2 regions of the Peptoniphilus grossensis genome follow, and region 1 is predicted to be linked to the other one. Evidence: riboswitches for the same ligand, from Rfam matches in the RefSeq annotation. Region 1 holds a riboswitch; the other holds the start of a gene.
What was found. Region 1 has a riboswitch for FMN ahead of ribD (bifunctional diaminohydroxyphosphoribosylaminopyrimidine deaminase/5-amino-6-(5-phosphoribosylamino)uracil reductase RibD). Riboswitches for the same ligand answer to the same signal wherever they lie in the genome.

Region 1 (6,599 bases):
CAAAGAGAAAAAGAAGCTTGTAATTAAAAAGGAGGACGCAAAGTCCTCTTTTTTAGTGAAATTTTAAGCTTTTAATAAATTATTGGTTTAAATTTTTATTATTTAATTGTGATGATTATTTTTACAAGATATTTAAAATCTCGCTAATGGAATTTATTTTGTAGTCTGCGTTTTTTCCTTCTTCTTGACTGCCAAAGCCATAGCTGCAAAAAATGCTCTTAATATTATTTTTCCTGGCAGCTTCCATGTCGTGATGTCTATCGCCGACAAATATTATTTTTTCTTTTATATAATGCCTTTCTTTTTTTAAAATTTCATCCTTTGGTATGAAGCCAAAAGTTTCTGCGGCAAAACATTTATTGAAATATTTTTTTATTCCATAAACTTTTAACGCTAAGTCAAGATAAGATTCACGACAGTTGGACAAAATGTATAGGTCATAATTTTTAGAAAGCTTGTCAAGAATTTTTATAGAATCATCATAAAGTTCTCCAATGCCATTTTTCATATTTTCATCCATTTTTCTGCCAACGTGTTGCATTACTTTTTCTTTTAAATTTTTGTCTGAACCCTTTGCGATGAGATCGTAGGCAAAATTTGGTTTTTCTCCTAAAAATTTTGAAACATTTTTTTCGTTTAAGTTAAAATCTTTTGCAAAGCCATATTCTCTTAAAATTTTAACACCAGATGTAAAGGCAGGATAATAAATTTTTATTGTATTGTGAAGGGTGCCGTCAAAGTCAAAAATTATGCTTTTAATATTTTTTAACCCCTCTTTTTCATTAAAATTAAAATCTTTTTGCTTGCTTAAATTATCCACGGATTTCACCTAGCAAGTTTGCCATTTCAATTGCAGCTGTTGCTGCATCAAAGCCCTTGTTGCCAGATTTTGAGCCAGCTCTTTCAATTGCTTGTTCGATATTTTCTGTTGTGATTACTCCAAAGATAATTGGTATACCAGTTTCAAGTGAGGATGATGCGACTCCCTTTGCAACTTCTGTTGAGACAAGCTCGTAATGAGTTGTAGCACCTCTTATAACTGCTCCTAGAGCAATTATTGCATCGTATTTTTTTGTAAGAGCGAGAGATTTTGCTGCAAGTGGAATTTCAAAACTTCCTGGAACCCAAATCACTTCTATTTCTTCGTCTTTTACACCATGTCTTTTTAGTCCATCGATACATCCATCTAATAATTTTGAAACTATAAATTCGTTAAATCTTGCCAAAACTATTGCGTATTTTTTCCCATCGGATTTTAAATTTGCACTGTAAATTTTCATATTTCCTCCAAATTATTATTTTAAATTAGATATTATTTACTAAATTCAGATAAGATGTGATTCATCTTTTCAGCTTTTGTTCTCAAATAAAATTCATCATGCTCAGTTGAATGAATTTCAATTGGAACTCTTTCTTTTATGATCATTCCAAATTCTTGTAGTGAATAAACTTTGTCGGGGTTATTTGTCAAAAGTCTAAGTTCTTTAACGCCAAGATCTTGTAAAATTTGTGCACCAGTGGAATAATCTCTTGCATCTTCAGGAAAACCAAGTGCCAAGTTTGCCTCAACTGTATCCATACCTTTATCTTGTAGGGCATAGGCTCTAATTTTGTTCACAAGTCCAATACCTCGACCCTCTTGACGCATATAGAGAAGAATTCCCCTTCCTTCTTCATCAATTTTTTTCATTGCAAGGTGAAGTTGATTTCCACAGTCACATCTTGATGAGCCAAAGCAATCTCCAGTTAGGCATTCTGAGTGAACTCTTGTAAGGACATCCATGCCATTGCCAATTTCGCCTTTAACTAGAGCGATGTGGTGTTCACCAGTAACTTTATCGATGTAAGCATGTGCTCTAAAGTCGCCAAATTTTGTTGGAAGTTTTGCTTCGGCAACTTTTTCTACGATTTTTTCATGTCTTTTTCTATAAAGTAAAAGTTCTTCTGTAGTTGTAATTTTCATGTTCAATTTCTCGGCGAGTTTAAATAAATCTTCACCTCGCATCATATGACCATCATCTTGCATAATTTCGCAACATAGTCCAACTTCTTTTAATCCAGCAATCTTTAAAAGGTCAACAGTTGCCTCAGTGTGTCCTCGTCTTACAAAAATACCATCTTTTTTTGCAACTAGAGGAAACATATGACCAGGTCTTCTAAAATCTTCTGGTTTTGCATCATCTTCTGTTAGTTTATAAGCAGTTAGGGCTCTTTCCCAAGCTGATATTCCAGTAGTTGTGTCCCTATGATCCACAGAAACTGTAAAGGCAGTTTCATGATTGTCAGTGTTGTCGGCAACCATTTGATTTAATTTAAATTTTTCGGCGTAGGTCTTTGACATAGGCATACAAATTAGTCCCTTTGCAAGAGAGGCCATTGTGTTTAGACTATCTCCAGTAGCAAATTCTGCAGCTTGAATCATGTCGCCCTCATTTTCTCTATCGGGTTCATCTGTTACGATAATTATTTCGCCTTTTTTTAAAGATTCGACAACTTCTTCGATTGTGTTAACTTTCATTTTTTCTCCTCTTAAATTAAAATCCATTTTCTATTAAAAAATTTTTGGTTATTTTGTTTTCGCTTTTTGTATTTATAAAATTGTAGACGTAGCGACCAATTATATCGGTTTCTATATTTATTTTTTCGCCAATTTTTCTGTCTATAAGATTTGTGCATTTTATTGTCGTTGGAATAATTGAAACTTCAAAATAATTTTCACCAACCTTGGAAACTGTTAGGCTAATGCCATCAAGGGCAATGGAACCCTTTTGGGCAATGTATTTAAAATTATCTGAAATAAATTTTATTCTATAGACAATTTCATTACCTCTTTTTAAAATATTTATGATTTCTCCAACTCCATCCACATGACCTTGTACTATGTGACCGTCAAGTCTTTTTGATGGACTAAGTGCACGCTCTAGGTTTAAACTTTTACCACTTTTTAAGTCTTTAAAAGTTGTGGAATTTATTGTCTCTACCATGACTTCTGCTTTGTAAAAATCACTTCCAAGTTCTGTTACAGTTAGACAGATGCCATTTGTTGCAATGGAGTCGCCTATTTTTGTGCCTTCCAAAACTTTTTGACAAGATATTTTTAGCGTAAATAGGTCATTTTCCTTTTTTACATCCTTAAGTTTTCCAACTTCTTCGATTATTCCCGTGAAAATTTTAATCACACCTTCCAGTAATAAGTATGTCATCAAATAATTTTTCGCATTTCATGTCCCTTATCTTTATCGCACCCTTTAAATTTTTAATTTCTAAATCGCCAATTGCAGGGATGCCCTTTGAACCGAGTAAAATTGGAGCCATGAAAATGTAAAATTTATCCACTAAATTATTTTTTAGCATTTCTGCTGCTAAAGTCCTTCCACCTTCAAGAAGGATGGAGGAAATGTTAAATTTCTTTAACCTTTCCATTAAGTCAGTTAAATCAACTTTATTATTTTTTTCTCTACAAATTAAGACTTCAACATTTTTCATTTTCTTTAGTTTTTCAAATTTTTCTCTATTAAAATTTTTTGTAGTTGCAATTATTGCAATAGAATCTAAATCACTTGACAGCACCTTTGCATCTAGGGGAATTCTAAGTTTTGAATCAGTAATAATTCTTATTGGATTTACCCTGTATTTTCCGTGGCGAACATTTAGTGTTGGATCGTCTACAAGAACTGTTTCAATGCCAACCATTATGGCGTCAAGTTTTCCACGAAGTTCGTGGGAATAGGACCTAGAAAATTCTGATGTAATCCATTTTGATTCACCCTTTTCAGTTGCAATTTTTCCATCGAGAGACATTCCAGATTTAAAAACAACAAAGGGCCTTTTCTTTTTTATATAAGTAAAAAATCTTTCATTTAAACTCATACATTCTTCAAGACATACGCCTTCTGTTATAGAAATTCCACTATCTTCTAAAAATTTTATTCCCTTGCCAGAAACCTTTTCAAAGGGATCTGGAGTTCCAATGACAACTCGCTGGATGCCTTCTTTCACAATTCTTTTTGCACATGGTGGAGTCTTTCCAAAGTGAGAGCAAGGCTCTAAATTAACATATAGAGTTGCACCTTTTATGTCTTCTCCGCGATTTTTTGCATCTTCTATTGCATTTACTTCAGCATGGTTTTCTCCAAACTTTAAATGTGCTCCTTCGCCAATTATCCTTTCATCTTTTACAATTACACAACCAACTAGGGGATTGGTTTTTGTATGACCAATGCCCAACTTTGCAAGTTCAATTGCACGTTGCATATAAAAGCTGTCGTTAAAATTTTCTATATACATATGATCTCCTACAAAAAAGAGCCCACGCAGGGCTCAAAAATTTAAAATTAATCTTCTTTCATCCAGACTATACTGTCGGTATTGGAATTGCACCAATTCAGCTTTCGCTCGCGGACTTTACCGCCGGTGAGGAATTTCGCCTCGCCCTGAAGAGTTTATTAACTTATGAATTTATAATATCACTATGGATACATTTGTCAAGGAAAAGAAAATCACTTTACTACACTATGGATTTTAATAATTTTCAAAACATCACTTAAAACTATATCCATATCTTCATCGCTGTCGATTATATAATCTGCATATTCATCTAAATTTTCTAAAACAGAAAGCCTTTTTTCTATAACACTTTCATCTTCGCATCTCTTAATCATTCTTTTTTTCAAAATTTCTTTGGAACATTTTAAATAAATTGAAATAACATTTTTAAATTCTTTTTTTATAGCGATGATTCCCTCTTTGTCTACAACAATTACACAATCATTTAAATCATTATTGTTTTTTTCTAGGTCTTCTTTTAATGTAGAATAAAAATTTCCAGCATAACAAGTTGAACCTATAAATAAATTTTTTTCTTCCATTTTTTTAAATTGAGATTTGTCAATGAAATTGTAATCTACTCCATTAATTTCCCCTGGTCGAGGAGTTCTCGTGGTATAAGTTATTATTTTATTTAAGCCTTTTTTTGTAAGGGCCTCTCTAAGAGTACTCTTGCCAGAGCCTGAATGTCCAAATATTAAGTAAATCATAGCTTCTCCTTTAAATTTTATTATTACAAGTATAACATATATGTCAAGACACTTTACAAATTATAATTTTTGAAGTAATATAAAAAAGATAAAATATTAGATGGAGGTCAAGATGAAACATTTAATAGAGCCACTAGATTTTACAACTGAAGAATACGAAGAAATTTTTAGTCTGGTTGATGACATTATCGCAAATCCTATTCATTATTCTCATTTTTGCGAAAATAAGTTATTGGCCAGTCTTTTTTTTGAGCCATCGACTAGAACTAGACTTTCCTTTGAGACTGCAATGTTAAGACTTGGAGGAGGAGTAATTGGATTTTCTGATGCAGGAGTTAGCTCATCAACAAAGGGCGAGACTCTCCTTGACACAATAAGAGTAGTAGAAAATTATGCTGACATATGTGCTATGAGACATCCTAAAGAAGGTGCTTCCCTTTTAGCATCAAAGGTAGTTACCAAAATGCCAATAATAAATGCCGGAGATGGAGGTCACTTTCATCCAACACAGACATTAGCAGACTTAATAACAATTAGACATTATAAAAAAACCTTTGACAATTTAACTGTGGGACTTTGTGGAGACTTAAAATTTGGAAGGACAATTCACTCACTTGTAAGAGCCTTAAATCGCTACGAAAATGTTAAATTTGTATTTATTTCTCCAGAAGAATTAAAGATGCCAGAGCCTTTTAAAAATTTTATAGAAAAAGAGAATTATTATGAAACTAGAGAACTTACAAGTGCAATTTCTAATTTAGATATTCTTTATATGTCAAGGGTGCAAAAAGAAAGGTTCGTTTCATCAGATGAATATGAAAGATTAAAGGATTACTATGTACTTACAGAAGAAAAATTAAAATCAGCAAAAGATGACATGATAATTCTTCATCCACTTCCAAGAGTAAATGAAATTGCACCTGAAGTGGACAAGGATCCTAGAGCAGTTTACTTTGAGCAGACAAAATTTGGAATGTATGGAAGAATGGCACTTATTATAAAACTTTTGGGGGATGCAAAATGATAAATGTTTCAAAAATAAAAAAGGGCATTGTCCTAGATCACATCGAAGCAGGACGTGCTCACGTACTTTACAAAGCTTTGGAGCTAGAAAAAGTTACTGATGCAGTTGTTCTGATGCAAAATATCTTTTCAACTTCCATGGGCAAAAAAGATTTAATAAAAATAGAAACAGATTACAATTTAGACTTCACAGTATTGGGACTCATTGCGCCTCACACTACTGTGAACTTCATAGAAGATGGCGAAAGAGTAAAAAAATTTCGCATGGAAATGCCTGAAGTTGTGGAAGGTGTTTTGAAATGCAAAAACCCAAGATGTATTTCAAATAGCGAAAGAGAATTGGCAGGACATAAATTTTATCTATACAATAGAAATAAAAAGGAATACAAGTGCGAATATTGTGATACAGTAACCCTTTATGGAGAGTAAAATGGCAAAAATTTTAGAAAATAGAAGTATATGCAAAGATTATTTTATACTTAGAACAGATTTAGATATTAAAGTTTATCCAGGACAATTTTTTATGATAAGAGCTTGGGA
Region 2 (6,599 bases), 1.0 Mb from region 1:
TTGCATAATATCCCAAATCTTCAAAAACATCTAGAGCATAGGACTTGCCCGATCCACTCATCCCAGTAATAATTATAAGTTCCATTTAATCACCAAAATTCAAATCAATCACCAATGATTTTAACTTCTCGCTCCATCTTTACGCCGAATTTATCCTGCACAACTTTTTGCACAATTTCAATAGTTTCAAGGACATCTTTTGCACTTGCATTGTCTTTATTCACAACAAATCCACAGTGTTTTTCACTAATACCTGCACCATTGTGAGTAAATCCTCTGAGACCAGAATCATCAATTAGTTTCCCGGCAAAATATCCCTTTGGCCTCTTAAAAGTTGAACCCGCTGAAGGCTTGTCGAGAGGTTGTTTCTCTGCACGCCTTCTGTCAAATTCCTCATACTTTTCTTTTATCTCATCTTTGTCGCCATGGGAAAGAGCAAAGGTTGCTCCTAGAACAATTAAATCCCTTTCTTGTACTAAAGAATGCCTATAAGAAAAATTCATGTCTTCGCCTGAGAGTTCAATAATCCTTAAATTTTCATCAAGAAGTCTCACGCTTTTAATCACATTTTTCATCTCGCCATCGTAGGCACCAGCATTCATGACAACACCACCGCCTAGAGAACCAGGTATGCCATGTGCAAATTCAAGACCCGTTAAAGAATTTTCCATTGCAAATTCACTCACTTTTTTTAGGCTCACTCCAGCACCTGCATAAATTTCTGTATTTCCAACTTTTTTTATATCCCTTAACTTGTTTTTAAGTTTAATAATAATGCCATCAAATCCATTGTCCTTTACAATTACATTTGTGCAATTTCCAAGAATATAAAATTTATAATTATTTCTTTTAATTTCCTTTATAATTTCAACCAGGGAATCCTCGTCCTTTGGCTTTATCAACAACTTAGCAGGCCCACCAACACAAAAGGATGTATGATTTAGCATTGGCTCGTCATAAAAAAAATCTCCCAAATCTTCATTTATATTAAAATCCATAAAACACCTCAAAGTATTATTAAATTCATTATATCATTAAAGAAGATAAATAATAAACCTTAAAGGAACATGGAGTTTAAATTTATCTCAAAATAATATTTCTTTTCTTTTATAAACTATGGATTTTGCTACAATCTTTCTAATTATTGAATTAAATAGAGAGATTAAAATTTTATTTTTCCATTAATTTTTCAAATTCTTTTTTCAAAGAAATTTTCGTTTTAATGCCAAGTTCTTTAAACACTTCATCTAGCTTTTCATAAAGTTCCAAGAAATTTTCATAAGAGATATTATTTCCCATATGCCCTATTCTAAAAACTTTTTCAAAGATATTTCCTGCTCCCTTTGATATTAGTATTCCCCTTTTTCTCAATGCTTCTAATATGTCTTCTGCTATAAAACCTTCTGGCACCATTACTGCCGTTAATGTATTAGCTCTTGAATCCTTTGCATAAAGTTCAAAACCTGCATCTTCAAATATTTTTCTAGTTACTTCTGCGTATTTTTGTGTAACGCTACAGAGTCCCTTTCAAAGAGCTTATCAAGCGCAAGATCTAATGCATAAGTTAGATTTTCATTCATTGTATAGGGAAAGGCAAACCCGTCGGAATAATCATAATAGTTTAAAAAATTCATGTAGTAGCTTGGCACTGGTTTTTTTCTATTTGCTATCACCTTTTTTGCATCTTTAGATATTGTTACAAGTGTTAGCCCAGTAGGTGCTGATATACATTTTTGACTTCCGCCAATTGCTATGTCCACTTTATAATCGTCAAAATCAAAATCTTCTCCACCCATGCCTGATACCGTGTCTACAACTGTGAGTATTCCGTAGGAATTTAGTAGGTTGCAAATGCTCTTTACATCATTTGTTATCCCTGATGGAGTTTCACAATGCACCATTGTAGCAACTTTAAAGTCGTGATCCTTTGCTAAAAAATTTTTTAATTTTTCTATATCAAAACCACGCCTAAAGTCATCTTCATAAATTTGTGCTACACCATCATAAAATTTTACGAAATCGGCAAAACCTGCTCCAAAAACTCCATTGTTTAGCACAAGCACTCTATCTCCTGCTTCCACTAGGTTGCATATAGCTGCTTCAAGTCCAATCATGCCTTCTCCAAGCATTATAAAAGAAGTTGCTTCCGTCTTTAAAAGTTTAGATATCTTTCTTTCCACTCTCCTATGTATTTTTTCATACTCGGGATCGATGTCTGGGTTTGTAAAAGATTTTCCCATTAATGCCATTACTTCATCGTCGATTGATGTTGGACCTGCACATAAAATTTTCATTTTTATACCTCTCCTTTTCCTTTTGATTAAATTATATTATATGAAGACAAAAAAACAAGTTGTCAAAAGACAACTTGCATAAACTTTATTAAAAACCAATTAGTTTTTAAATAATGGGCTAACTTTTTTATAAACTAACATCATCACAGCTGATGTTGTAAATCCCTTAATTAAATTAAAAGGTAGCACAGAATAAATCATCATTGTAAAAAGTCCTGTGATTTTCGATGTTATGGCTGAACCCATTGCTATTATAGCTTCCATTGGCATTACCTTGCCATAAAGTGGAAATACTATAAAGTAATTTGACATCATGGCAAGTACTGTCATAAAAAGAACTCCTACTGTTAGTGAGACAACTGCCCAATTATATGTTTTATGTTTTCTATAAATATAGCTTGATACAAAAGCAAAAGTTGCTGAAACTATAAAGTTTGATAGTTCGCCAACGCCCGCTGTAATTGTTCCCTTAAATATTAATGCAAGAATGTTTTTCAATGCTGCAATTATTATTCCAAAAACTGGTCCCATAGTAAAGGCACCAAGGAGAACTGGCAAATCTGATATATCTAGCTTCATAAATGGTGGTGCTACAAAGGTAAGTGGCAATTGAAAATACATTAATATAAAACCAATTACAGATAACATTCCAATTTTTGTCATGTCTTTCGTTCTTATCATTGTGCTTGAGTTTACTTTATTCATTTTACCTCCTGTTGGGGCATAAAAAAACCCCGAACCTTCGGGGTGTGAAAGTTTAAATCATTCTCTCATCCAGACTCTACTGTCGGTATTGGAATCTCACCAATTCGGCTTTCGCTCGCGGACTTTACCGCCGGTTGGGATTTGCACCCTTCCCTGAAGATTTAAAATTATTATTTATTTCTTAAATTAATTATAACACTTGTTAAATTTTTTGCAAGGATTTTATGTTCAATCTATATTAATTATCAATTGACTTTTATAATTGTCATTGTACCTGTCCTTGATTTGTTTGTGTCCCTTCCTGTGTAGCTATTGTATCAGGAACTTTTTGCGTTGCTGAATTATAAACTATAACTGGCATTCCATTAAAAGTTTTGTCAAAAAGATTTTTCATAACTGCTGGTGGAATATTTATACAGCCATGAGATCCACTAGATAAATAAATATTTCCTCCAAAGTTTGATCTCCATGTCGCATCGTGAAGTCCTATTCCAGACCAATTTATTGGAAGCCAATAATTTACCTTAGAACGATAATTTTCTCCCGTTAGAAATCTGTCTCTTTCACGAGACCAAATTCTATCTGTACCCGTTGGCGTTCCATTTCCAAGAGTTGGATTTCCCGAAACTATATTAGTTTCTAACTCAAGATTGCCCTTGTTGTAATACCATAACTTTTGTCTCGCAAGATCCACTTCAATATAAGTGTTTCCTATATCGTTTACTGTTCTTGAAACTGCATCTTGTCTATAAATTGGTTTTATTGTAACAACTTCATCTTTATTCAGTGCCGCAATAACTTCAGCTCTTGTCTTTGGCCTATCTGTCAACCAACCATAAATTCCCCCATCGACTTTTACCTTGCCAATGCCAGTTGTGTTAAAAATTCTTGAAGTTCTAAAAGTGTCGTACTTTGCTGCAAGATTTTCCACAAATTTCGCAACTTTGTTTTCATCAATAACAAGTGTTCCATCATCAGATTTTGAGTACATTGCTATAATACTCTGTCCCGTAACTTCCTCTTTCCTATCGTCAAAGTCAAAAATTATTTTCTTTGTAAAAAGATTTTTATAGGATTCCAATTGATTTTTGATGTACTGGCTATCAGCTATAATGCTTGGTTCTATATAAAGATTTTCTTTTTCAAGATTTAACTTTTCTTTTTTGTCTGCGAAATGAGATATTATTGCCCTTCTTAATTCAGCCTGCTTTACGAAATCTCCATGAACTTCTTTCTCTACCTTAAATTCACCCTTGTCAAAAACAACTTTCGCATCTTTAGAATGAATTGATTCGTTTTTAACTGGATTTAAATTATTTAGTCTTTCAGTAAGTGCCACATCATCATATTTTAAATTTGTGTCCAACTGATATTTTTTGTCGACTAAAGATGCCACTGGCCAATAAAGCGGAGTTTGTTTTATAGATCCACCGCCAATATTATCTTCAAATTTTATTTCTTCTGCTGTGATTTTGTCGTTATTTTTCTTGTCCTTTGCGACAATATCTAACACAAAATTTTTAGAAAGTTCGCTATAATTTTTCTCAAATTCAGAAATTTTCGTAAGTCCAAAATCGTATCCATTGATGTAAGTTCTCGGCATAAATCTATCTCTAAAAAAATACAATCCCGAAATATATATGAAAATTAAAATTATAATTATAAATGCAAAAAATATTTTAAATGTCTTCCTCATGATTCCTCCCATTACCTTTATATTATACTCCATAGAAAATTTTAAAAAAGATATTTTAGTAGATTGTTATAAATGTAATTGAATTGTAAATATTTATAATTATATGTTTTCGCCAACTTTCTCAATATTTTAAAAGATTTTATCGACAAAATAATCTATAAAGACAAAAAAATAACAGTCCAACTAAAAATGTTAGACTGTGTGGATATTGATGGTGCGGGAAAGAGGACTTGAACCCCCACTCCGTTGGAACTAGATCCTAAGTCTAGCGCGTCTGCCAATTCCGCCATTCCCGCATGAAGTTTTAACAACAAAATATATTATACGCACCAAATAAAATTTTGTCAATACTTTTTTATAAAAATTTTATAAACTTTTTACAATTTACATAAATTTTAATTTTATTTTTATTTTTAATGTATTATAATATGAAATTAAAAGATAAGCGGATTTATTAAGATTAAATGGATTTTTTTAAATTTAGATAAATTTTGTATGATTTTTAAAAATCTAAAATCTGTAATCCAAAGGAACTGATAAGGAAGGAAAAAGATGAAACTAGGAATAATTGGAGCGGGATCTGTTGGAGAAATTGTTGCTTATACTTCTGCTTTAAGAGGGATAGCAACTGATGTTATTTTAAATGATATAATAAAAGAAAAAGCCATTTCTCAAGCAATTGATCTTAATGACGGAAGACCTTTTTACCCAAAGGATGTGAAATTTAGAGCTGGAGAATATGAAGATATGAAAGACAGGGATGTTGTCGTAGTATGTACTGGCAAAATTCCAGAAAAAGACAGACTTCAAGAACTTGAGGGAAATAAAAGGGAAGTTGCAAATTTTACAAAGAGGATTGTTAATGCAGGTTTCAAAGGAATTTTTGTAGTTGTTACAAATCCCGTCGATATTATTACTTATGAAATTTATAAAGTTTCCGGTTTTGATGAAAAAAGAGTAATTGGATCTGGTACTGCTCTTGACAGTGCAAGATTAGAAGTTATAATTGCAAATAAACTTGGCATCTCTCCAAAATCTATAAATGCAACTGTCTTAGGCGAACATGGTGAAAGTCAGTTTGTCCCATGGTCCCAAGTAAAAATAGATTCCCTTACTATTGATATGTACGAAGAAATACATCCAGAACTTTTTGAAAATTTCAATAGAGATGAAATTGAAGATGAAACTCGCCGTCGTGGTTGGGATATTTTTACAGGAAAGGGTTCAACACAATATGGTATAGCAAATACAGTTAATAACATTATCCAAGCAATAGCAAATGATGAGAAAATTGTTCTAAAGGGTTCTTGTCTTCTAAGTGGTGAATATGGGTTAAAAGATCTTTATATTTCAACTCCAATAAAAATTGGAAAAGATGGAATCGAAGAAAAGCTAGAATTAAGTTTAACCGATAAAGAAATGGGTAGATTAAAGGAAACGGCAGATGTAATTAAAAAACATATAAAAGTTTTAGATTTGTGATTTAGAAAGAGTGATTTTTTGAATTTTAAAGAAAAGATTAGAAGTTTTATGCTTGGGAGATATGGTCAAGATGAGTTGGGCAAATTTATTTTGTTTCTATCCTTAATTCTTCTAATAATTAATCTCTTTACAAAAACTGCTGCCCTTTCCTTTGCAGCTTTGATTTTAATATCATATTCCTATTATAGAGCTTTTTCACGTGATATAAGTGCAAGATACTCTGAAAATAAAAAGTTTTTGGACAGCACCTATCCTTTAAGAAGAAAGTTTTTTTCATCAAAAAGTAAATATGATAATAGAAAAATTTACAAGTACATAAAATGTCCAAATTGTAAATTAGAAATGAAAGTTCCAAAGGGAAAGGGCAAAATTAGAGTTACTTGTAAAGAATGTGGCAATAAATTTGTCGTAAAAAGTTAAAG

Region 2: another riboswitch for FMN. It lies ahead of BIV18_RS03885 (ECF transporter S component); the one in region 1 lies ahead of ribD (bifunctional diaminohydroxyphosphoribosylaminopyrimidine deaminase/5-amino-6-(5-phosphoribosylamino)uracil reductase RibD).

Annotation. Positions count from the first base shown of each region.
Region 1 is NZ_MJIH01000001.1:1,803,912-1,810,510, forward strand. Features, by position in the region: gene BIV18_RS08675 (radical SAM/SPASM domain-containing protein) at 1-27, shown strand, start outside; gene BIV18_RS08680 (HAD family hydrolase) at 122-820, opposite strand; gene ribH (6,7-dimethyl-8-ribityllumazine synthase) at 813-1,280, opposite strand; gene BIV18_RS08690 (bifunctional 3,4-dihydroxy-2-butanone-4-phosphate synthase/GTP cyclohydrolase II) at 1,313-2,518, opposite strand; gene BIV18_RS08695 (riboflavin synthase) at 2,535-3,179, opposite strand; gene ribD (bifunctional diaminohydroxyphosphoribosylaminopyrimidine deaminase/5-amino-6-(5-phosphoribosylamino)uracil reductase RibD) at 3,172-4,287, opposite strand; FMN riboswitch at 4,334-4,445, opposite strand; gene BIV18_RS08705 (guanylate kinase) at 4,500-5,036, opposite strand; gene pyrB (aspartate carbamoyltransferase) at 5,149-6,060, shown strand; gene BIV18_RS08715 (aspartate carbamoyltransferase regulatory subunit) at 6,057-6,488, shown strand; gene BIV18_RS08720 (dihydroorotate dehydrogenase electron transfer subunit) at 6,490-6,599, shown strand, end outside.
Region 2 is NZ_MJIH01000001.1:783,301-789,899, forward strand. Features, by position in the region: gene rapZ (RNase adapter RapZ) at 1-85, opposite strand, end outside; gene murB (UDP-N-acetylmuramate dehydrogenase) at 105-998, opposite strand; gene BIV18_RS10930 (hypothetical protein) at 1,171-1,413, opposite strand; gene BIV18_RS03880 (pyridoxal-phosphate-dependent aminotransferase family protein) at 1,488-2,294, opposite strand; gene BIV18_RS03885 (ECF transporter S component) at 2,394-2,999, opposite strand; FMN riboswitch at 3,052-3,164, opposite strand; gene BIV18_RS03890 (L,D-transpeptidase family protein) at 3,265-4,695, opposite strand; tRNA gene BIV18_RS03895 (tRNA-Leu) at 4,908-4,991, opposite strand; gene BIV18_RS03900 (L-lactate dehydrogenase) at 5,248-6,177, shown strand; gene BIV18_RS03905 (zinc ribbon domain-containing protein) at 6,196-6,597, shown strand.